2 regions of the Micromonospora echinospora genome follow, and region 1 is predicted to be linked to the other one. Evidence: predicted binding sites of a transcription regulator. Region 1 holds the regulator's gene; the other holds the start of a gene.
What was found. Region 1 encodes HspR, which represses chaperone genes until heat shock. Its sites were predicted from a motif close to TTGAGTNNNNNNNACTCAA; they were not measured.
Positions count from the first base shown of each region.

Region 2: a site for HspR is predicted at 8,318-8,336, ahead of lon (endopeptidase La). Genes of this name have one in related genera too.

Region 1 is NZ_LT607413.1:2,009,903-2,020,675, forward strand. Features, by position in the region: gene GA0070618_RS09190 (DUF4247 domain-containing protein) at 1-13, opposite strand, end outside; gene GA0070618_RS09195 (DUF2617 family protein) at 10-534, opposite strand; gene GA0070618_RS09200 (DUF4178 domain-containing protein) at 537-1,166, opposite strand; gene GA0070618_RS09205 (hypothetical protein) at 1,252-2,127, opposite strand; gene clpB (ATP-dependent chaperone ClpB) at 2,172-4,766, opposite strand; gene GA0070618_RS09215 (beta propeller repeat protein) at 4,866-5,972, opposite strand; gene GA0070618_RS09220 (cation:proton antiporter regulatory subunit) at 6,009-6,509, shown strand; gene GA0070618_RS09225 (cation:proton antiporter) at 6,517-7,722, shown strand; gene GA0070618_RS09230 (hypothetical protein) at 7,903-8,328, shown strand; gene GA0070618_RS09235 (hypothetical protein) at 8,424-8,654, opposite strand; gene GA0070618_RS09240 (heat shock protein transcriptional repressor HspR) at 8,959-9,399, opposite strand; gene dnaJ (molecular chaperone DnaJ) at 9,486-10,664, opposite strand; gene grpE (nucleotide exchange factor GrpE) at 10,750-10,773, opposite strand, start outside.
Region 2 is NZ_LT607413.1:6,387,284-6,398,056, reverse strand. Features, by position in the region: gene GA0070618_RS27425 (L,D-transpeptidase) at 1-726, shown strand, start outside; gene GA0070618_RS27420 (DUF3224 domain-containing protein) at 895-1,293, shown strand; gene GA0070618_RS27415 (anti-sigma factor antagonist) at 1,438-2,004, shown strand; gene GA0070618_RS27410 (FKBP-type peptidyl-prolyl cis-trans isomerase) at 2,063-2,431, opposite strand; gene GA0070618_RS27405 (DoxX family membrane protein) at 2,640-3,215, opposite strand; gene GA0070618_RS27400 (CBS domain-containing protein) at 3,450-4,145, shown strand; gene GA0070618_RS27395 (helical backbone metal receptor) at 4,178-4,906, opposite strand; gene GA0070618_RS27390 (phytanoyl-CoA dioxygenase family protein) at 5,070-5,933, shown strand; gene GA0070618_RS27385 (hypothetical protein) at 6,073-6,942, shown strand; gene GA0070618_RS27380 (histone-like nucleoid-structuring protein Lsr2) at 7,446-7,793, opposite strand; gene GA0070618_RS34980 (LuxR C-terminal-related transcriptional regulator) at 8,014-8,184, opposite strand; gene lon (endopeptidase La) at 8,360-10,690, shown strand.

The DNA.
Region 1 (10,773 bases):
GTCGATACGTCACAGTGTCACCACCGTTTTGGTCAGGACCAGCTCATTGGTCTGGGGGTACGCGTGCCAGGTGCGCCAGCGGACGGTGTCCGACGCCGGGTCGGGGGCGACCGCCAGGGCGGTCACCGCGTCCGGGTCGCCGGGGAAGACACCGACCAGGGCGCGTGGGTCGTCGGCCAGGTCGGCGCGGAGACGGGCGACCCGGCTGCTCAGTCCGCCCGGCTCCGGCCGGAGCACGGTCGCGGTGAACGAGTAGCCGTCTGCGGGTTGGTGCACCGCGCTCGGCAGGTCCGGTCGCCGCCCCGGCAGGCAGGCGACCGTCTCGGCCAGCACCACCGGACCGGGCGCGCCGTCCGGCGCGGACCCGCCCAGGAGCACCTGGTGGGACGCGCCGAGCAGGCGCAGCCGGATCCGCCGCCCGCCGGACAGGTCGAGGTCGAGCACGTACAGGGCGGGCAGTTCCGGGCCGCCGAGTGCCAGGCTGAGATCGGCGGCGCTGGTGTCGACGTACGGCGCGTCCAGGCTGACCAGCATGTTCAGCCCATCTTCTCCGGGCCGGCCTGCGGGTAGACCATCACCTCGGGCCGGCGCAGCAGCTCGCCCCGGGCGACCTCCCAGTCGGCGTCGCCGTACTTCTCGAAGGAGAGCCGGGCCTCACCGGAGGCCGTGTAGTCGTGGTACCGGACGCTGCCGGTGGGGGCGAGACCGGTGGTGCCGGTGGCGGTCCAGCGGGCCTGACCCGACTCGTCGCTGCGGTACCGGCGACCGTCGAAGTCGACGGTGGCCGGGCCGGGGGTGACCGTGGCGGCCGGCTCGGCGGTCCAGAGCACCAGCTCCAGATCCGGATCCTCCTCGACCGAGAGCCAGCGCTTGGTGCCGTCCGCGGTGTCCAGCAGGTGCTCGGCCCAGCTCCAGCCGCCCTCGGTGAGGTGCAGCGAGCCGCGCACCGCGTAGGTCACCTGCCGGATCTCGACGAGGTCGCCGGGACGCAGCCGGCGCGGGTCGCCACGCAGGGCGTCGGCGTCGTGGTCGCGGAACGGATCGGTGGCGGTCGGAGCGGAGGGACGCTGCTTCGTCCGGCGCAGTGCGACGAGGGCGACGACCACCCCGGCCACCCCGACCAGGCAGCCAACCGCCGTCACCAGGTACGCCACCGTCCCGTTCACCCTCGCCCCGCCTTTCGTCCGCGTCGGCGCCTGACGGTAACAACCACACGCACCTGCGCAAACCGCAGCGCTGTTGAGCGATGGGTCAGCTACCGGGAGTGGCCGGGGGAGTCTCCGGCGACCCCTCGGGTTCCGGCGGCGGGGGCAGGTGCCGGGACGGGTCCGGGCAGATCAGGTACCCCGGCGGCACGGTGTAGTACGCCGGGTATCCCGGCGGCACGACCGGCACGACGTGCGGCCCCACCGGGCCCGCCGGCCCGGACGGCGGACCGGCGTACGCCGACGGCGCGACCGGGACGGGCGGCCAGGGCCACGAGCCGGCTGGCGTCGGGGACGGCTCCCCCGCGTCGGGCTGGAAGTACCGGCTGCCGGGCGGCAGCGCCAGCAGCAGCACCACCGTCAGGGTGAGCAGCAGGGCGACCGCCGCGCCGACGCCACCGGCGAGGTTGAGCAGGTCGCCGCTGACGCCGGCGCCGCCGTAGAGCACGTCGAGGAACTCGGACTCCTCCCACACGGGCTCCCCGTCCGGGCCGGTGGTCGGCTCCGCCCACTCCTCGCCGGCCAGGAAGAACGGCAGGAAGGCGAAGCCGAGGCACCCCTGGCCGAAGCAGCACAGCAGTTGCGCCCCACCGGCCACGAAGACCAGGACCCGGGCCGTGCCACCACCCCGCAGCACCGGTCGGGCGGTGGCGGCGAGCCATCCCGCCAGCACCAGAGCCGGCAGGCAGAAGAGCACCGTCATGAAGACGTTGCCGAATCGTTCGCCGCTCACCTCGTCCGGGTCGGCGTCGGGCACCCTCGCCGCCGCCCGGTCGATCTGGCCGTCGAACTGCACTGCTCCGGCCACTGTCAGACCGACCGCCACGAGCAGGACGACCACGGTGGCCAGTTGGAGCCAGAAGGCGACGGTGACGGCGGTGGGCCGGGCCGCGCGGACCGGCTCGGCCGAAGAGGGGGTCATGCCCGGGGAGGGTACGGGTTTCCTCCCTCCCCGGGCACCACCATTCAGCCGGCGGAGGTGACGGTGAGGGACTCCTTGCTGTCGGCCAGGTCGACCCGGACCGTGTCGCCGTCGCGGATCTGGCCGGCCAGCAGGGCTCGGGCGAGCTGGTCGCCGATGGCGGACTGGACCAGACGACGCAGCGGACGGGCGCCGTAGATCGGGTCGTAGCCGTGCTCGGCGAGCCAGACGCGCGCCGGTTCGGTGATCTCCAGGCCGAGACGACGGTCGGCGAGCCGCTTCCGCATCCGGCCGAGCTGGATGTCCACGATGGCCCGCAGGTCGTCGCCGTGCAGGGCGGCGAAGACCACGATGTCGTCCAGTCGGTTGAGGAACTCCGGCTTGAAGTGCGACCGGACCACCGCGAGCACGCCCTCCCGGCGCTGCTCCTCGGCGAGCGTCAGGTCGCTGATCACCGACGAGCCGAGGTTGGAGGTGAGGATCAGGATGGCGTTGCGGAAGTCGACGGTGCGCCCCTGACCGTCGGTGAGCCGGCCGTCGTCGAGCACCTGGAGCAGGATGTCGAAGACGTCCGGGTGGGCCTTCTCCACCTCGTCCAGCAGGATCACCGAGTACGGCCGGCGGCGCACCGCCTCGGTGAGCTGCCCACCCTCCTCGTATCCGACGTAGCCGGGTGGGGCACCGACCAGCCGGGCGACGGAGTGCTTCTCGCCGTACTCGCTCATGTCGATGCGGACCATGGCCCGCTCGTCGTCGAAGAGGAACTCGGCGAGCGCCTTGGCCAGCTCGGTCTTGCCGACCCCGGTCGGGCCGAGGAAGAGGAAGCTGCCGGTCGGACGGTCCGGGTCGGCGACCCCGGCGCGGGCCCGCCGGACCGCGTCGGAGACGGCCGCGACCGCCTCGGACTGGCCGACCACCCGCTCACCCAGCGACTCCTCCATCCGGAGCAGCTTGGCGGTCTCGCCTTCGAGGAGACGGCCGGCGGGAATGCCGGTCCAGGAGGCGACCACGGCGGCGATGTCGTCCGCGCCGACCTCCTCCTTGAGCATCGCGCCGTCGGCCTGGAGCCGGGCCAGTTCCTCCTCCGCCTTCGCCAGGTCGGCCTGGAGCGCGGGGATGCGGCCGTACCGCAGCTCGGCGGCACGTTCCAGCTCGCCGTCCCGCTCGGCCCGCTCGGCCTCGCCGCCGAGCCGTTCCAGCTCCTCCTTGGCGGTGGAGAGCTTGGTGATGTGGCTCTTCTCCAGTTGCCAGCGGTCGGAGAGCGCGGTGAGCTGCTCCCGCTTGTCGGCCAGTTCCTTGCGCAGCCGGTCGAGGCGCTCGGCGGAGGCGGCGTCGGGCTCCTTGGCCAGCGCCATCTCCTCGATCTCCAGCCGGCGGACCGCCCGCTCGATCTCGTCCACCTCGACCGGCCGGGAGTCGATCTCCATGCGCAGCCGGGAGGCGGACTCGTCGACCAGGTCGATGGCCTTGTCCGGCAGGAACCGGTCGGTGATGTAGCGGTCCGACAGGGAGGCGGCGGCGACCAGGGCGGCGTCGGTGATCCGGACGCCGTGGTGCACCTCGTAGCGCTCCTTGAGGCCGCGCAGGATGCCGATGGTGTCCTCGATGGTCGGCTCGCCGACCAGCACCGGCTGGAATCGGCGCTCCAGGGCCGGGTCCTTCTCGATGTGCTCGCGGTACTCGTCGAGGGTGGTCGCGCCGACCATCCGCAGTTCGCCCCGGGCCAGCATCGGCTTGAGCATGTTGCCGGCATCCATCGAGCCCTCGCCCTTGCCCGCCCCGACCACGGTGTGCAGTTCGTCGAGGAAGGTGATGATCTGGCCGTTGGAGTTCTTGATCTCCTCCAGGACGGACTTGAGCCGTTCCTCGAACTGGCCCCGGTACTGCGCGCCGGCGACCATCGCGCCGAGGTCGAGCGAGACGAGCTTCTTGTCCCGCAGCGACTCGGGCACGTCCCCGGCGACGATCCGCTGGGCCAGGCCCTCGACGATGGCGGTCTTGCCGACGCCGGGCTCGCCGATCAGCACCGGGTTGTTCTTGGTACGCCGGGAGAGCACCTGGATGACCCGGCGGATCTCGGAGTCCCGGCCGATGACCGGGTCGATCTTGCCGTCGCGGGCGCTGGCGGTCAGATCGACGCCGTACTTCTCCAGGGCCTGGTAGGTCTGCTCGGGGTCGGCGGTGGTGACCCGGCGGTCTCCACCCCGGATCGTCGGGAAGGCGGCGACCAGGTTCTCCTCGGTGGCCCCGGCGGTCCGGAGCGCACCCGCGACCGCGCCGCCGACCCGGGCGAGGCCGGCGAGGAGGTGCTCGGTGGAGGTGTACTCGTCGCCGAGCGGCCGGGCGATCTGCTCGGCGGCCCCGATGGCGTTGACGAACTCCCGGGACAGGCTCGGCTCGGCGATGCTGGAGCCGCGCGCGGCGGGCAGCGCGTCGATCGCGCGTACGGTGGCCCGGCGCAGCTCGACCGGGTCGGACCCGGCGGCGCGCAGCAGGCCAGCGGCGGTGGAGCCGGCGGTGTCCAGCAGCGACAGCAGCAGGTGCCAGGGTTCGACGGTGGCGTGCCCGCGCTGGTTGGCGAGGGCGACGGCACCGGTGATGACCTCGCGGCTCTTGGTGGTGAGGCGTTCCGTGTTCATGGGCTCCCCCGGAATCGGCGTGTCCACTGAGAGAGACACAACCAGAGTTGAGCCTATTCCACTCAACTTCAGCGGTGTGAGCCGAGTCACACAAGCCGGTCAGCCGTGATCGAGGACGACCCTGGTCCAGCGCGCTCCGCCGAAGTACAGGCTGCCGCTGGTCAGGACGACGTCGCCCGGCCCACGGGCGCAGAGCGTGCCGTCGGCGAGCACCGTGAGGTGATGCTCCGGGGTGAGCGGCCAGGCCATCCGGTGGTACCGGTCGTTGGTCACCATCCCGGCCCCGTCCGGCCCGGTCACCACGACCATCCCACCGCCGACCGGAACCATCGACCGGATCCGCTCCGGCCGGTCCTCGGGGGACACCAGTTCCCAGCCCGGGCCGCCCTGCCGCCACAGCGCCGGGAAGGACGTCCGGTCCGGGCGCTCCCCGACCAGCCACGCCGTGTCCGTCCCGTCGATCACCGCCCGGAGCACGGAAACCTCGCCGTCGGGCGGGGACACCGCCAGCCGCCACCATCTCCGGCCGCCGTCGGGCGAGATCGCGGCGGCCGGCCGGCCGTCGTGCATCCCGGCCACGACGATCCGGTCGTCCCGCGAGGCGACGGTGTTGATCCCGGGTACGTCCGGCTGGGTGGCCAGCGGACGCAGCCGACGGCCGTCCCACTCGGCGACCTTCCCGGTGGCCTCGACGACCTGGAACCGCCCCTGCGCCCCCACCCAGACCGGGGGCGCGGAGCGGGAGTGCGTGAACGTGGTGCCGCCGTCGGTCGAGGTGTACCAGCCGTGCGGCTCGCTGAGCAGCACGAGCAGACCGGGGGCGGTGTAGAGCTGCTGGTTCTCGGCGGCGGGGCGGGGATGCCGCAGCTTCCGCCAGGACAGGCCGCCGTCGGCGGTGCCGTAGAGCAGAGCCGGGCAGGTGGGCGCGGGCGGCGTCCCGGCGCAGGTGGCGAAGAGGGCGTAACCGTGCCGTACGTCGGCGAACTCGACGTACGGCCGGTCGTACCGTTCCGGCACGGCGACCCGCACCTGGCGTACCTCGTCGAAGGAGGCCGGCGGCAGCGTCGTCGCCGGTGTCGCCGGTGTCGACGGAGCAGGTGGGGTCGACGGGGCCGGCGGCCGACGCCGGACGTCCCCGATCGAGCAGCCCGCGAGAGCTGGCACGAGCAGCAGTGTGACCAGCCACCGATAACGCCGCTCGGTCATGGCCCTCCTTCGCGCCGGTACCGTACCGTGACCGCCGTGCGAGTACGTGTCGAACAGACTGCCCTACCGGGAATCGGTGTACGTCACGACCTGTTGACGGAGTCCGGACGCCGGCTCGGCGTGGTGTCCCACCGCAACGGCCGACGCGACCTTGTCCTCTATGACCCTGATGATCCCGATTCATGCCAGCACGACATACCGCTGACCGACGACGAAGCGGAGGCGCTGGCCGACATCCTCGGCGCGTCGCTGATGCTCGGTCAGCTCACCGGGCTGCGGGAGCAGGCCGCCGGGCTGCTCACCGAGCAGATCGCCATCCCCGCCGGGTCGAAGTACGTCAACCGCCGGCTCGGGGACACCAAGACGAGGACCCGCACCAGCGCCTCCATCGTCGCCGTCCTGCGCGGCGGCGAGGTGTTCGCCTCGCCCGGTCCCACCTTCCGCTTCTCTGCCGGTGACGTGGTGGTCGTGGTCGGCACGCGCAAGGGACTCGACGGCGTCACAGCCATCCTGGCCGACAGCGACCCGGACGGCTGAGGCGCGGATGCACGACTTCACGACACTGCTCATCGAGGTTGGCGCGCTGCTGTTCCTGCTCGGCCTCCTCGGCCGGCTCAGCCGCCGGATCGGTCTCTCCCCCATCCCGCTCTACCTGCTCGCCGGCCTCGCGGTCGGGCACGGCGGCATCCTGGAGATGCACGCCAGCGAGGAGTTCTTCGCCGTCGGCGCGGAGATCGGTGTCATCCTCCTGCTGGTCATGCTCGGTCTGGAGTACTCGGCCAACGAACTCGTCGGCAACCTGCGCTCGGCCGCCCCGGCGGGCCTGATCGACGCCCTCCTCAACGCCCTCCCCGGCGCGGCCTTCGCGCTGCTGCTCGGCTGGGACTGGATCGCCGCCGTGGTGCTCGCCGGCATCACCTGGGTCTCCTCGTCCGGGGTGATCGCCAAGGTCCTCGCCGACCTGGGCCGGGTCGGTAACCGGGAGACACCGGTGGTCCTCTCGGTGCTGGTCATCGAGGACCTGGCCATGGCGCTCTACCTGCCGCTGGTCACCGCGCTGCTGGCCGGGGTCGGGCTGCTCGGCGGCGGGATCGCCCTGACCATCGCGGTCGGGACGGTGCTGCTGGTGCTGGTCGTGGCAATCCGGTACGGCCACCTCATCTCCACCGCGATGTCCGCGAAGGACCCGGAGGCGCTGCTGCTCGGGGTGCTCGGGATGACCCTGCTGGTCGCCGGCATCGCGGCGAAGCTCCAGGTGTCGGCCGCGGTCGGCGCGTTCCTGGTCGGCATCGCGCTCTCCGGTCCGGTGGCGCACCACGCGACCGAGCTGCTCACCCCGCTGCGGGACCTCTTCGCCGCGGTCTTCTTCGTCTTCTTCGGCCTGGTCACCGACCCCAGGGACATCCCGCCCGTGCTGCTGCCGGCGCTCGCCCTGGCCCTGGTGACGATGGGGACGAAGACGATCACCGGATACCTGGCCGCCCGCCGGGCCGGCATCGCCGAACCCGGACGATGGCGAGCCGGGCTCGCCCTGGTGCCCCGGGGGGAGTTCTCCATCGTCATCGCCGGACTGGCGGTGGCCAGCGGCGAGGTCCCCGCAGGGCTGGCCGCGCTCGCCACCGCGTACGTGCTGATCACCGTGGTGACCGGCCCGATGCTCGCCCGTCTGCCGGATTTCGCCTGGTTCAAGCAGTGGTTGCGGCGTCGGGCGGCGGCCCGACCGGTGGAACCGGTCCCGACCCCGGACTGATGCGACGTCGGCCGGCCGGGTCGCCCGGAAGGGGGAACCGGCCCGGCCGACGGTCGCTGAATCCGTCCCGCCGAGGTCTTCCGCCGTCGCGCCGGGCCGCGCTACCGTTTCGCCCCAGCACACCAGGTTCCCGCGGACACCCGGTACGCCCCGCGGGCACGAGCGGAAGGCTGCCGGTACGTGCCCGAGTCGACGTTCCCCGGCTTCGCCAATCCCGTCGACCCGTCTCCGACGGAGCTGCGGACGTGGGCGTACCAGCCGGACTCGGTGCCGCTGGCATCGATGCCGCCGGACTGGGACCTGCTCGTCGCCGGTGACCACCTGGTCCCGACCCTCTTCGAGCTCGCCATGGACCCGGCCTGCCCTGCCCGGCGGTTCGCCCTGCACTGCCTCTACATCTACGCCGCCGACGGCATCCGCACCCAGTTCCGCGCCCACCCGAAGCGTCGCCTGCGCAAGCTGGTAGAACAGGCCGAACTGACCGGCGACCACCTGGTCCGCACCTGGGCCTACAACGCCCGGGTGCTCATGGAACGACCCGACCTCTTCGACTACCACGACTGGTGCGAGGGCGGGTTGGTCCGGGAGAACCGCCGGATCGGCTGAGCCGGGAACGGGCGGCGACCGGTGGCCGGCCAGCCGGGAGCAGACCCGGTGCGGACGGGACGGGCCGGGACCCCCCGTGGATCCCGGCCCGTGGCTCAGGTGCGTCCCCCGTGCTTCCGACCCTTCTCGCCCGGCCCCGGCTGCGGTGCCGTCCGGTCCGGCCCGGTCCCGTCGCCCTCGGCGGCGCTCCGACGCTCGACGGCCCGGCCGGGCTTGCCGGCGAACCGACTCCCGGTGATGGCGTCGAACTTCTCCCGCACCGTCTCGGCGACCCGGTCCAGGCGCTCCTCGGCCTGCTGCGCCACCTTCTTCGCCGGCTCCGTCATGCGCCTCCCCCTCGCCGTCCACCCGCCCCTGGCTCCGCTCGGCCGCGACGGTGGGCCCGGCTGGTGCGGACTCGACCTGGTTCAGAGGCTAGTCGGGCGGAGCCGGCCGGAACGGCGGTTCCCCGGAACACGGCACCAGCCGGCAGCAGGGCGGCGAGGGGTGGCGGGCGGTGGTGAGCATGCGGCGAGCGGTGGTGAGCATGCGGTGAGGGGTGGTGAGCATGCGGTGAGGGGTGGTAGCAGGGGACCCCTGCCCATCAAAAAGCGGTAACAGGGGACCCCTGCTACCACGAAACGCGCGGAGTCAGCGGTCGGTGGAGCGGCGGGGGCGCCAGACCACCAGTGCGGTGGAGGTGCGGGTGGTGGGAACGATCTCCCGGCCGGGGAAGCGGGCCATCGCCTCCAGCTCGGCGATCCGCCGGTACGCGGCGTTCAGCTCCGCCTCCATCTCGGCGAGCCGGGCCTGGGCCTGCTCCAGGAGCTGCTCCAGGCCGATGATCCGCTTGATGCCGGCCAGGTTGACCCCGTCGTCCTGGCTGAGCCGCTGCACCTCACGCAGCAGCACCACGTCCCGGACGCTGTAGCGGCGACCGCCACCGGCCGCCCGCCCGGCCTGCACCAACCCGAGCCGGTCGTACTGCCGCAGCGTCTGCGGATGCATGCCCGCCATCCGTGCCGCGACCGAGATCATGAGTACCTTGGCGTCGTAGGCAGGGTCACCCGAGCCGACGAACCCGTCCGCCATCCCGCTCACCTCCGCGTGTGCTCCACCGTGCCGACCGAACCGACGCGTTGCCCACCGAACCGACGCGTTGCCTGAGCAACGTGTTGCTAACTGATGCGACGCACCCGCGCGTCGAGATGTTCCCGGGCCGCCGGCGGCGTGTTTGCGGCGAACTCCTCCAACGCGGCACGCGCCTCGTCGGAGAGTCGGGCCGGGACCACCACGTCCAGGGTGACCAGCAGGTCACCGGCCTGTCCGTCGCGGCGGACCACACCCTTGCCCCGGGCCCGCAGGACCCGGCCGCCGGGTGTGCCCGGCGGCACCCGCAGGGTCACCGCCCCGTCCAGCGTGGGCACCCGCAGGTCGGTGCCGAGCGTCGCCTCCGCGAAGGTGATCGGCACGGTCAGGGTCAGATCGTCCCCGCTCCGCCCGAACAGGTCGTCGGGACGCACCTTCACGTGCACGAAGAGGTCACCCGCCGGGCCGCCGCGCTCGCCCGGCTCGCCCCGGCCGGCCAGCCGGATCTTCTGCCCGTCGGCCACTCCGGCGGGGAACCGGACGTTGAGGGTGCGGGTCTTGGTGACCCCGCCGGTGCCCCGGCACTCGGGGCACTTCTCCTCGACGATCGTGCCGACACCCTGGCAGTTGCGGCAGGGCTCGGCGAAGCTGAACGACCCCTGGTTGCGGGTCACCATCCCGGAGCCGTGGCACTGGGCACAGGTCACCGGTCGGGTGCCGGGCTTGGCCCCGTCCCCGTGGCAGGTGTCGCAGACCCCCGGCGCGCGCAGCGTCAGCGGGAGGGTCACCCCGCGTACCGCGTCGGGGAAGTCCAACGCGACCTCGGCCTCGACGTCCCGGCCCCGGGCCGGACCACGCGGCCGCGCCGGGCCGCCCCCACCCCCGCCGGAGAACATCGAACCGAACAGGTCGGACGGGTTGAAACCACCGAACCGGCGGTCACCGCCGCCCGCACCGCCGCCGAACAGGTCGGAGACGTCGAACGGTACGCCACCGCCCGCGCCCCGGGCGTTGCGCCGGAACGCGCCCGAGCCGAAGAGCGTACGCATCTCGTCGTACTCGCGACGCCGCTTGTCGTCGGAGAGCACGTTGTACGCCTCGGAGGCGGCCTTGAACCGCTCCTCGGCCACCGGGTCGTCCGGGTTGTGGTCCGGGTGGGACTCCCGGGCCAGTTTCCGGTACGCCTTCTTGATGTCGTCCGAGGAGGCGGACTTGTCCACGCCGAGCACGGCGTAGAAGTCCTTCTCCAGCCAGTCCTTGGAACTCACCGGTCCACCCCCTTCCACCCGACGTGCACCGGGCCTCCCGTCCACCCGGTGTCGGTGGACGGGAGGACCCGGTCACGGTCTCGTACTACTCCGGATCGGCTACCGCGAC
Region 2 (10,773 bases), 3.4 Mb from region 1:
CCGCCGCAGCCGGGCACCTGGTCGTGGCTGGAGGACGGCAGCCAGGTCTACTACCGGGCACCGGACTTCTGGCGGCCGGGCACCAGCATCAGCGTCCGTTCCGCTCTGGAGGGCCTGCCGATCGGTCGGGACCGCGTCGGGGACGCCGACCGGCGGGCCACCTCGCAGATCGGCCGCCAGGTGGCGCTGGAGATCGACAACGCCACCAAGCAGATGTCGGTGTTCCAGGACGGTCGGCTCCTGCGCCGGATCCCGGTGAGTCTCGGCAAGCCGAGCACGCCCAGTTCCAGCGGCCGGATGGTGATCATGGAGAAGCACGAGCGGACCACCTTCGACACCCGGGGTGAACCGAACGGCGGCTACGTGGTCGACGTGGACGACGCCCAGCGCTACACCTGGGGCGGTGAGTTCATCCACTCCGCCCCGTGGTCGGAGGGGGACCAGGGCAACACCAACGTCTCGCACGGCTGCGCCAACGTGTCCGCCAGCGCCGCCGACTGGTTGATGGGCATCACCCAGGTCGGGGACCTGATCACGGTGAAGGGCACCGAGGTGCCGTTGCAGCCGGGCAACGGCTGGACCGCCTGGAACGTCAGCTGGGAGGAGTTCGTGAAGGGCAGCGCCCTGCCGGTGCCGGGAAACCTGCGGCCCGCGCCGACCGGTAGTCCGGCGGCGCCGGCCGCCGGGGCGACGCCCGGTCCCGCCTCCACCGGCAGCGGCGGCTGACCCCGTCCGGCACCGGTCCGTCAGCCGGTGCCGTGACCTCCGGCGGGCCCGGCGTACGGTGTCGGGCCCGGCCGGGCGTCGTGGCAGGTCCGACCGGGTGGCGGACCTGCGACAACGCCCTGGTGCGGCATCATGATCTCATCGGGTGGCACCCGGGGGGAGTCAGTCATGCGTGTCCGTGCCGTCGGCGCCGTCGACCTCATCTGGGACGAGCAACCGCCCTACGACGACCGCGCGGGTGGCCGGCTGGCCCGGGTCGTCGTGACCAAGGAGTTCCAGGGGGATCTCCAAGCCTCCAGCGTCGCCCACCTGCTCAAGGCCGAGTCGGCCCGGCCGGGCTCGGGCGGCTACGTCGGCCTGGAACGGGTGGTGGGCACGCTGCACGGCCGGCCGGGCAGCTTCGTCCTCCAGCACTGCGGGGTGATGGACCGGGGCACGGGCTCGCTGACCATCCAGGTGGTCCCGGACACCGGCACGGGGGAGCTGGCCGGGCTGACCGGCACCATGGAGATCCTGCTGGTCGACGGCGAGCACGGGTTCACCTTCGACTACACCGTCGGGAGCTGACGGCGTGGCGGCGCCGGCACCGGCGGGTGGAGCAGGTCCTCCTCCGGGAGGGTGAGGGGTTTTCCCGGACCCGACCCGGGGCGTACCCGGGGATCGGCCCGCGGCAGGAGGAAAGTGTCGGTCCGACCGCCTAGATTCGAGGTCATGAGGCAGCGCAGCGACCGGCTCGAGGTCGAGGTCAGCATCGGTGACCGGGTGGTCGACGTGCGGGTGGCCGGCGAGATAGACATCGCCACGGTGGCCCAGTTCCGGTCGGTGCTCTGGGCCCAGCCGCCCCGGCCGCTGCTGCGACTCGACCTCTCCGCCGTGCCGGTCTTCTCGGCTGCCGCGATCCGCACTCTGGTCGCCGCCCACCTGGGCGTCCGGGCCCGGGGCGGGGAGCTGGTGCTGGTCGACCCGCACCCGATGATCCTGCGGGTGCTCCACGGCACCGGCCTGCACCGGGTCATCCCGGTGGAGGACGCGCCGCGACTCACCTTGCCCGCCGGACGGCCCCCGGCGGAGGCCCTGCGCACGTCCCGGCCGGACCAGCACGCCGACGTGCCGGCGTCCACCCCGCCCGGCGACGCGGTGCCCTTCGCCGCCGGTCCGGTGCGGCGGTCGTGGGCGGCCACCGACGCGTCCCGCTCCCGGGTGCCGGCCGACCGGCGCTCGTCGCCGGTGGGCCGGACGCGCCCGGTCCCGCCCTACCGGCCTCTCGCAGCGGTCTGACCGGCGTCCCGCCGCGCGGCGGGACCGCCGGCGCACCGGCGACCCCGACACGCGCGGGTCAGCGGACGCCGAGCAGGTCCACCACGAAGACCAGCGTCTCGCCCGGCTTGATGACACCCCCGGCGCCCCGGTTGCCGTAGCCCAGGTGCGGCGGGATGGTGAGCCGGCGTCGGCCGCCGACCCGCATCCCCGCCACGCCCTGGTCCCAGCCGGCGATGACCTGGCCGGCGCCGAGCCCGAACTGGAAGGTCTCGCCCCGGTTCCAGGAGGCGTCGAACTCCCGTCCGGTGGAGTGGGCCACCCCGACGTAGTGCACGGTGACCACCTGCCCCCGCTCCGCCTCGGGGCCATCGCCGACCGTGATGTCCTCGACGACCAGATCGGCGGGCGGGGCACCCTCGATCGGACCCACCTCGGGCTTGTTCATCCTGGCTCTCCTGCCTCGCGGGATCACTGTCCCGGTCGATCCTGCCGGATCGTCAACCGCCGATGTCCGGCAGGACGGCCGAGCCCCCGGCTCCCCGGGTGGGCGGGCCGGGCCGCCGGCTCCCCGGGTGGGCGGGCCGGGCCGCCGGCGCGGACACGACACGGCGGACGTCACCGGGTGGTGACGTCCGCCGTGGTGCCGGTGGTGGTCAGCGCAGCCAGGGGAACCGCTGGACGAGGGGGAGCTTCGCCCAGGCCCGGCCGAGGCCGAGGGTGTCACCGGCGGCGACCAGCGCGAGACCGGCCAGCAGGGCCGCGTTGATCAGGTGCTCGTCCACGAGGGGGTTGTTCTCGGGAGGCAGGACCACCGTCCACATCATCACGTAGAGCAGGCCACCGGCGACGGCCGCGATCCGCATGCCGATGCCGAGCAGCAGGGCCAGGCCGATGCCGAGCAGGCCCGCCATGAACAGCCAGTCGGCCCAGACCGCGCCGGCGATGTCGTGGTAGAGGCCCTGGAACGGTCCCTCGGCGCCGAAGGCCAGGAAGCCCCTGGTCGGGCTGCCCCCGTCGATCCAGGCGTTCTTCGCCTCGGTGGCGAAGCCGAGGCCGAAGGTCTTGTCGAGGAAGGCCCAGAGGAAGGTCCACCCCAGCGCGATCCGGATGCCGGCGAAGACGTACCGGGCGGCCCGGGTCCGGGCAGCCCCCGCCGCCGGGATTCCGTTCCGTCGGGTCGCCGCCGGGGTGGTGGTGCGGGTGGTGGTCCGCTCGATCGTGGCGGTCATGGTGTCCACGTCCTTCCTCGTGCCTCGCACCGCTTCCCGGTGACGAATCCATTCCATCCCTTCCCGGTCGCCGGGAGCAGGGCCGTCCGGTCCCGGGTCCGGCGGGACCTTCGCCCCCTTCCCGGGGGTCCTTCGCGGGCCGGAGGTCCCGGGGGCTTCCGGTGCGTTCGCCTCTGCCCCGCCCGACGGTGGCGGCCGTAGCGTCCGGTGTGCACGGACGACAGGGAGGTCGGCATGAGAACGTGGCAGGTGGGCGACGTGATGACCGTGGACGTCGCGACGGTCGACGGAGAGACCCCGTACCGGGAGGTCGTCGACCTGCTGGTCCGGCGGGGGATCAGCGCGGTCCCGGTGGTGGACGGCTTCCGCCGGGTGCGCGGCGTGGTCTCCGAGGCGGACCTGCTGCACAAGGTCGAGCGGGCCGGTCGTCCGGACGAGCGTCGGATCTTCGAGGGGCGGCGTCGCCGCGACGCGCGGGTCAAGGCCGACGCGATGGTGGCCGAGGAGCTGATGACCGCGCCGGCGGTCACCACGTACCCCGGGGCGTCCCTGCCGGCGGCGGCCCGGCTGATGGACCGGGAACAGGTCAAGCGACTGCCCGTGCTGGACGACCTGGGCCGGCTGGTCGGCATCGTCACCCGCGCGGACCTGTTGCGGGTGCACCTGCGTCGGGACTCGGAGATCCGCGAGGACGTGGTGCAGGAGGTGCTGCGCCGGGTGCTCGCCGTCCGGGACGGGCTGGTCACCGTCCGGGTGCGGCACGGCGAGGTAACCCTGGACGGCCGGGTCGACCGACGCAGCTCCGCCGAGCTGGCGGTCCGCCTCGCCGGGCAGGTCAGCGGGGTGACCCGGGTGATCGGCACCCTCGGCTACGACGAGGACGACATCGTCACCCCGCACTTGGCGCCCGGAGTCACCCCGGTGGCGTGACTGCCGGTCGCTCAACCTGGGTGCGCGGTCGCTCAACCGGGGTGCGTGAGCCGCCGGTCGAGTTGCGCCGCGAGCACCGTGGGCGCCTCGGCCAGCGACGGGCCGTACCAGGTCAGGTGCCGGCCGGAGAGAAGCGCGCAGGGCACGCCGGGAAAGGCGTCCGGGCCGTCCTCGGCGGTGAACCGGTACGGCTCGTCCGGCAGCACCACCAGCTCCGGCCCGTGGTCGCGCAGCTCGTCGAGGCCGGGGCGGGGGTAGCGGTCCGGATGGTCGGCGTAGAGGTTGCGCACGCCGAGGCGGTGCAGCACGTCCCCGGCGAAGGTGTCACCGCCGAGCACCACCCACGGCCGGCGCCAGACCGGCACGACCGCGCGTCGGGGCCCGGCCGGGGTCGGCGGGGTCGTCCAGGCGCGCCGGGCGGCGGCCAGCCACTCCGGTTCGCCGGACGCGCCGAGCTCACCGAGCAGGTCGCCCAGCTCGGTGAGGGCCTGCGGCACGGTGCGGGGATAGGTGACGCGCACCGGTACGCCGGCGGCGGCCAGGGCGTCGGCGTCCTCGCGGCGGTTCTCCTCGACGTTGAGCAGCACGACGTCCGGGCGGAGCGCGACGACCCGGTCGAGGTCCGGGTACTTGCTGCCGCCGACCCGGGTGACGGTCAGGTCGGCGGGGTGGGTGCACCAGTCGGTCGCGCCGACCAGCACGCCGGGAAGGGTGACCGCCACCGCCTCGGTGAGCGACGGCACCAGGGACACCACGCGCACGTCCGCACCTCCCCGTCCCGACCGGTCCGTCCATCTTGCGCGCGATCGCGATCTGGTGGAACCGGGACCTGTCGTCGACGTCGATGATGCCCGATCCGGTCGTCGGCCGTTGCCTGGCCTCTACAACGTTGTAATACTCCCGGTGTCATCCGGAGGAGGCTGCATGCGACACGACGACGGCACCATGCCCACGAGCCCGCCGTACGATGCGGAGGAAGCCGGCGAGACGCAGGTGGAGGCGCTCGGCGACCTGTACCGCGACGGGATCACCGCCTGCCGGGGCGCCTTCCCGGTCGAGTGGGTCGACCAGGTCCGCGAGGACGTCGACGCCGCGTTCGCCGAGGCCCGGTCCCGTCCCGACGGCGCCGTCGGCCGTGGCCCCCAGCGCTGGTACGTGGAGATCCATCCCGAGCAGCTGCGCGGCTTCGTCGACCTGGTCACCCATCCCTGGGTGGTGGGGGTGTGCCGGGCGGTGCTCGGACCGCGTTACGAGATCGTCGAGTTGGGCTTCGACACCCCGTTCCCCGGTGCTGCGCACCAGCCCTGGCACCGGGACTTTCCGATGCCCGACGAGACCCGGCAGCAGCGGCGTCTCACGTCGCTCGCCTTCAACCTCACCACCGTCGACACGGTGGAGGAGATGGGCCCCTTCGAGATCGCCCCGGGCACCCAGTGGGACGACCACGCCGACCTCGACCACGGCATGTTCCCGCCGCGGGCACGCTACCCCCGTTACGAGCGACGCGCGGTTCGCAAGTATCCGCAGCGCGGCGACATCTCGGCCCGGTCGGCGCTGACCATCCACCGCGGCACCCCGAACGTCTCCGCCGTCGCGCGACCGGTGCTGGTGCTCGGCGTCGACGCCCCCGGCGCCGGTAACGCCGCCCGGCACGACATGGCGGTCACCCGGGACTACTGGGAGCGCCTGCCGGCGCTGGTTCGTGAGCACCTGCCCTGCCCGGTGGTGGAGACCCTGACCCCGATCCGGCAGAAGCACACCATCGAGGGGTTGGTGATGGGGGTCTGAGCCCGTCCCCGACCCGGCGGCGGCGCGCCGGAGGCGTCCACCGTTCGGCGCGCTGCACCGTCGGGTGGGCCGCCCGGCGGGTGGCCCCCGACTCCGTCCTACACTCTGGCCCGGCACCGAGGGATGGAACGTGGGACAGATGACGAGCACCGGACCCGACGACGGCTCCCGGCTGCGTCCGCTCGCCGCCGGACGTGGCCCCCTCCTGGAGCGCGGTGGCCATGTCGTGCACACCACCCGCCGCCTCGGTGAGCTGGTGTCGGGACGTCCGCCGGGGATCACCGGCCACCAGTGGAGCACAGCCGGCCGGGCCACCCTCGACGTCGTGGTGTGTGACGGCGGCACCGGACGACCGGTGTTCGCCGTGGAGTTCACCACCCCGGCGGCGGAGGCGCAACGCGAGATCCGGATGCGCGACGCGGTCTACGCGGCGGTCGGCCTGGCGGTGCTCCGGATCCAGTCCGCCACCCTGCGGCCCGGTCCGCACGCGCGCCGGGTGGCGGAGTACCTGATAGACGCCCGTGGCTACGCCGCCGGCATGCCGGAACCGGGCGATCCGGAGGCCGAGCAGCCGGTGGGGTTCCGGGACATCGTCGGCCGACTGCCCGACGGGCGCAGCGGCCACGTCAACGACCTGGGCGCGATCGCCCGTGCCGCCGCGGTCGAGGCGTACGTCGCCCGGCAGCTCGTCGACCCCATCGTGCGTGGCCTGCACGTGCGCTGGACGAACGGCCCTGTCGAGGGCTGGGCCTGGGCCGAGGTGCGTCCCGGCCGGTGCCTGGTCGAGCGGGTCCTGCTCTGGGAACACCGCTTCTCCTGCGGGGTCGACGCCGCGCGGCTGGCCGGGGACCTGGCCGTCACCGCGATCGGTGAGCACCTGCGTCGGATCGACGCCCGGGAACCGGACCTGGTGCCTCGACGTGACCTCGGACGGGACTTCGACCGGCTGCGGTCCCGTCGTGGCGAGATGGCGCACCGGTTCGACTTCGACCATCTCACCTTCGACTGACTCCGCGCGGGGTCCCCACCGGCCGGGCCGCGCCCGAACCGGTGGACGCCGGGAAGGGCGGGCCGCGGCCCCGGTCCGTCGGGCGGGCGAACGTGAAAGGACATCGTCGGCAGTCGACGCGTTCCGGGTCCACGAATACCGCTCGCCCACGGTCCGGTGGGAAGGGGGCCCGCCGGCGGTTCCGTCGCCTCCGGCTGTCACGTGGCCGGCACGCTCGGTGCTCCGGCCGGCGGACGTCCGGTGCCCGGCGCGAACGCCCGGCCACGGTTCTGCGTGACCGTGTCGACCACGACCCCCGGAGGGCCGGACGTCGGCCGGCCGGACCGGTCGACGCGGTACCGGGACGGTGGTGACCGCGTGCCATCGGCCCTGGCCAGCGGAGGCCGTGCGGCGCGGAAAGCGGGCGACGGACCCCGGCGGACCGGTGGAAAGGGTGGCCCGGCCGACGCCGGTGATTTCCCAGCGTGACGTCCGGGCTCCGGATGGTTATGCGGGCCGGTTGATCAGCGGTTCTTGTACGCCTCGACGACCGACACGGGGATGCGGCCACGCTCGGAAATCTCGTAGCCGTTCTTCGTGGCCCATTCGCGGATCGCGCGGTTCTGCTCACGATCCATTCCGGACGTCGCCGGACGCCCCGGACGGCGGGCTCCCCGGTTGCTCTCCACGACGCCCCGGCCGATGCGACGGCCAGCGGCGATGTAGGGGTCCAGAGCCTTACGCAGGACCCCCGCGTTTTCGTCCGACACATCGATGGTGTACATGACGCCGTCGAGCCCGAACTCGACCGTCCGGTCGGCCTTTCCGCCGTCGAGGTCGTCCGTGAGAACTGTGATTACTTTCCTGGCCATCGTCCATTACTCCTTGCGCGTGGCGGGGTGTGGCTAAGAGTTTGACGTATCGCACGGCAAATCCGCAACAATGCGCGGCCTTCGGCATTCCATGGTGCGCACCAGGCGGGTGAAAACCCGCCCCGGCATGGAAATTGCCAGTCGGCGGGTCTGGCCGCCGGCCGTCCCCGAACCTCACCGGGTGGCGTCCGGGAACCCACACCGTGATGGCGAATACCGTTCAGGCGCCGAGCAGTCCCGCATGGCCCGCGAGCGCGGCTGCCTCCGTCCGGTTGGCCATCCGGAGTTTACGCAACAGCGAAGCGGTCATCCGCTTCGCAGGCCGTTCCGAGACGTGCAGCTCATCGCCGACCTCGACGGCGCTGAGCCCGACGGCGACGAGTTGCGGCAGCCGCGGCTCCGCGGCGTCCAGGTCGGCCGTCCTGGGCAGGGGGGTGTGCAGCAGGGCACCCGGAAACGCTCGTCCCGCCTGCCCCGGGCCGTGGCGTGGGTCACACGCCGGAACAAGGTGACCGTGCGTTGACTTGAGTCAGGCACGCTCAAGTCAACGCAATGGCAGGTGTTCGATGGCAACTCTTCCCGTACTGCCCCTGACCGACACCGTCCTGCTGCCCGGCATGGTCATCCCGGTGACCCTCGACCCGACGACCCAGGCCGCGGTCGACGCGGCCCGCGCCACCGGCGACCAGAAGCTGCTCGCCGTACCCCGTATCGACGGCGAGTACGGCCCGGTCGGCGCGGTCGCCACCATCGAGAAGGTCGGCCGGCTGCCCAGCGGCGAACCGGCCGCCGTCGTCCGTGGCCTGACCCGGGCCCGGATCGGCTCCGGCGTCCCCGGACCCGGCGCCGCCCTCTGGGTCGAGGCCACCGAACTGCCCGAACCCGCGCCCGCCGGCCGGGCCCGGGAACTCGCCCGCGAGTACCGGGCGCTGATGACCTCGGTGCTCCAGCAACGCGGCGCCTGGCAGGTCATCGACGCGATCGAGCGGATGACCGACCTGTCGGAACTCGCCGACTCCGCCGGCTACGTCTCCTGGCTCACCCTCGGCCAGAAGACCCAGCTGCTCGCCGCCCCGGACGTCACGGCCCGGCTCGAACTCCTGGTGAACTGGGTCCGGGACCACCTCGCCGAGCAGGAGGTCAGCGAGCGGATCAACAACGACGTCCGCGAGGGGCTGGAGAAGTCCCAGCGGGAGTTCCTGCTCCGCCAGCAGCTTGCCGCGATCCGCAAGGAACTCGGCGAGGACGAGCCGGACGGCTCCGCCGACTACCGGGCCCGGGTCGAGGCCGCCGACCTGCCGGAGAAGGTCCGCGAGGCGGCACTGCGCGAGGTCGGCCGGCTGGAACGGGCCAGTGACGCCTCGCCGGAGGCCGGCTGGATCCGTACCTGGCTGGACACCGTCCTGGAGATGCCCTGGACCACCCGTACCGAGGACGACACCGACCTGGCCGCGGCCCGCGCCGTGCTCGACGCCGACCACGCCGGCCTGGCCGACGTCAAGGACCGCATCCTGGAGTACCTCGCGGTGCGCAACCGGCGCGCCGAGCGGAACCTCGGCGTGGTCGGCGGACGCGGCTCCGGCGCGGTGCTCGCCCTCGCCGGCCCGCCCGGCGTCGGCAAGACCAGCCTCGGCGAGTCGGTGGCCCGCGCCCTCGGCCGGAAGTTCGTCCGGGTCTCCCTCGGCGGCGTCCGCGACGAGGCCGAGATCCGTGGACACCGGCGCACCTACGTCGGCGCGCTGCCCGGCCGGATCGTCCGGGCGCTGCGCGAGGCGGGCTCGATGAACCCGGTCGTGCTCCTCGACGAGGTCGACAAGCTCGCCGCCGGGTACGCCGGCGACCCCGCCGCCGCCCTGCTGGAGGTGCTCGACCCGGCACAGAACCACACCTTCCGCGACCACTACCTCGAGGTCGACCTCGACCTGTCCGACGTGCTCTTCCTCGCCACCGCGAACGTGGTGGAGAGCATCCCCGGCCCGCTGCTGGACCGGATGGAGCTGGTCACCCTCGACGGCTACACCGAGGAGGAGAAGGTGGCCATCGCCCGGGACCACCTGCTGCCCCGGCAGCGGGACCGGGCCGGGCTGACCGCCGAGGAGGTGACGATCACCGACGCCGCGCTGGCCCGGATCGCCGCCGAGCACACCCGCGAGGCGGGCGTACGGCAGCTCGACCGGGCCCTGGCGAGGATCCTGCGCAAGGTCGCCGTGACGCTGGCGACCGAGCCGGGACCGCTCCACGTCGACGTCGACGACCTGGCCCGCTACCTGGGCCGCCCGAGGTTCACGCCTGAGTCGGCGGAACGTACCGCTGTCCCGGGCGTGGCCACCGGCCTGGCCGTCACCGGCGCCGGGGGTGACGTCCTCTTCGTCGAGGCGACCGGCATGGACGGCGAGCCGGGGCTGACCCTGACCGGGCAGCTCGGCGACGTGATGAAGGAGTCCGCGCACATCGCGCTGTCGTACCTGCGCTCACACGGTCGCCAGCTCGGCCTGGACCCGAACGCCCTCGCCGGGCGGCGGATCCACCTGCACGTACCGGCCGGGGCGGTGCCCAAGGACGGTCCGAGCGCGGGCATCACCATGGTCACCGCGCTCGCCTCGCTGGCCAGCGGTCGACCGGTCCGGCCCGAGGTCGGGATGACCGGCGAGGTGACCCTCTCCGGCCGGGTGCTGCCCATCGGCGGGGTGAAGCAGAAACTGCTCGCCGCGCACCGGGCCGGCCTGACCGAGGTGGTCGTCCCGGCCCGCAACGCGCCGGACCTCGACGACCTGCCGACCGAGGTCCGCGAGGCGCTCACCATCCACACCCTCGCCGACGTGGCGGACGTGCTCGCCGTGGCGCTGCGTCCCGCCGACGCCGACACCCGCACCGGTCCCGCGCTCGCCGCGGCCTGACCGGGTTGGTTGGTAGCAGGGGTCCCTTGCAGTGCCCAGGGCACTGCAAGGGACCCCTGCTCGGCAGAAAGCGGTAACAGGGG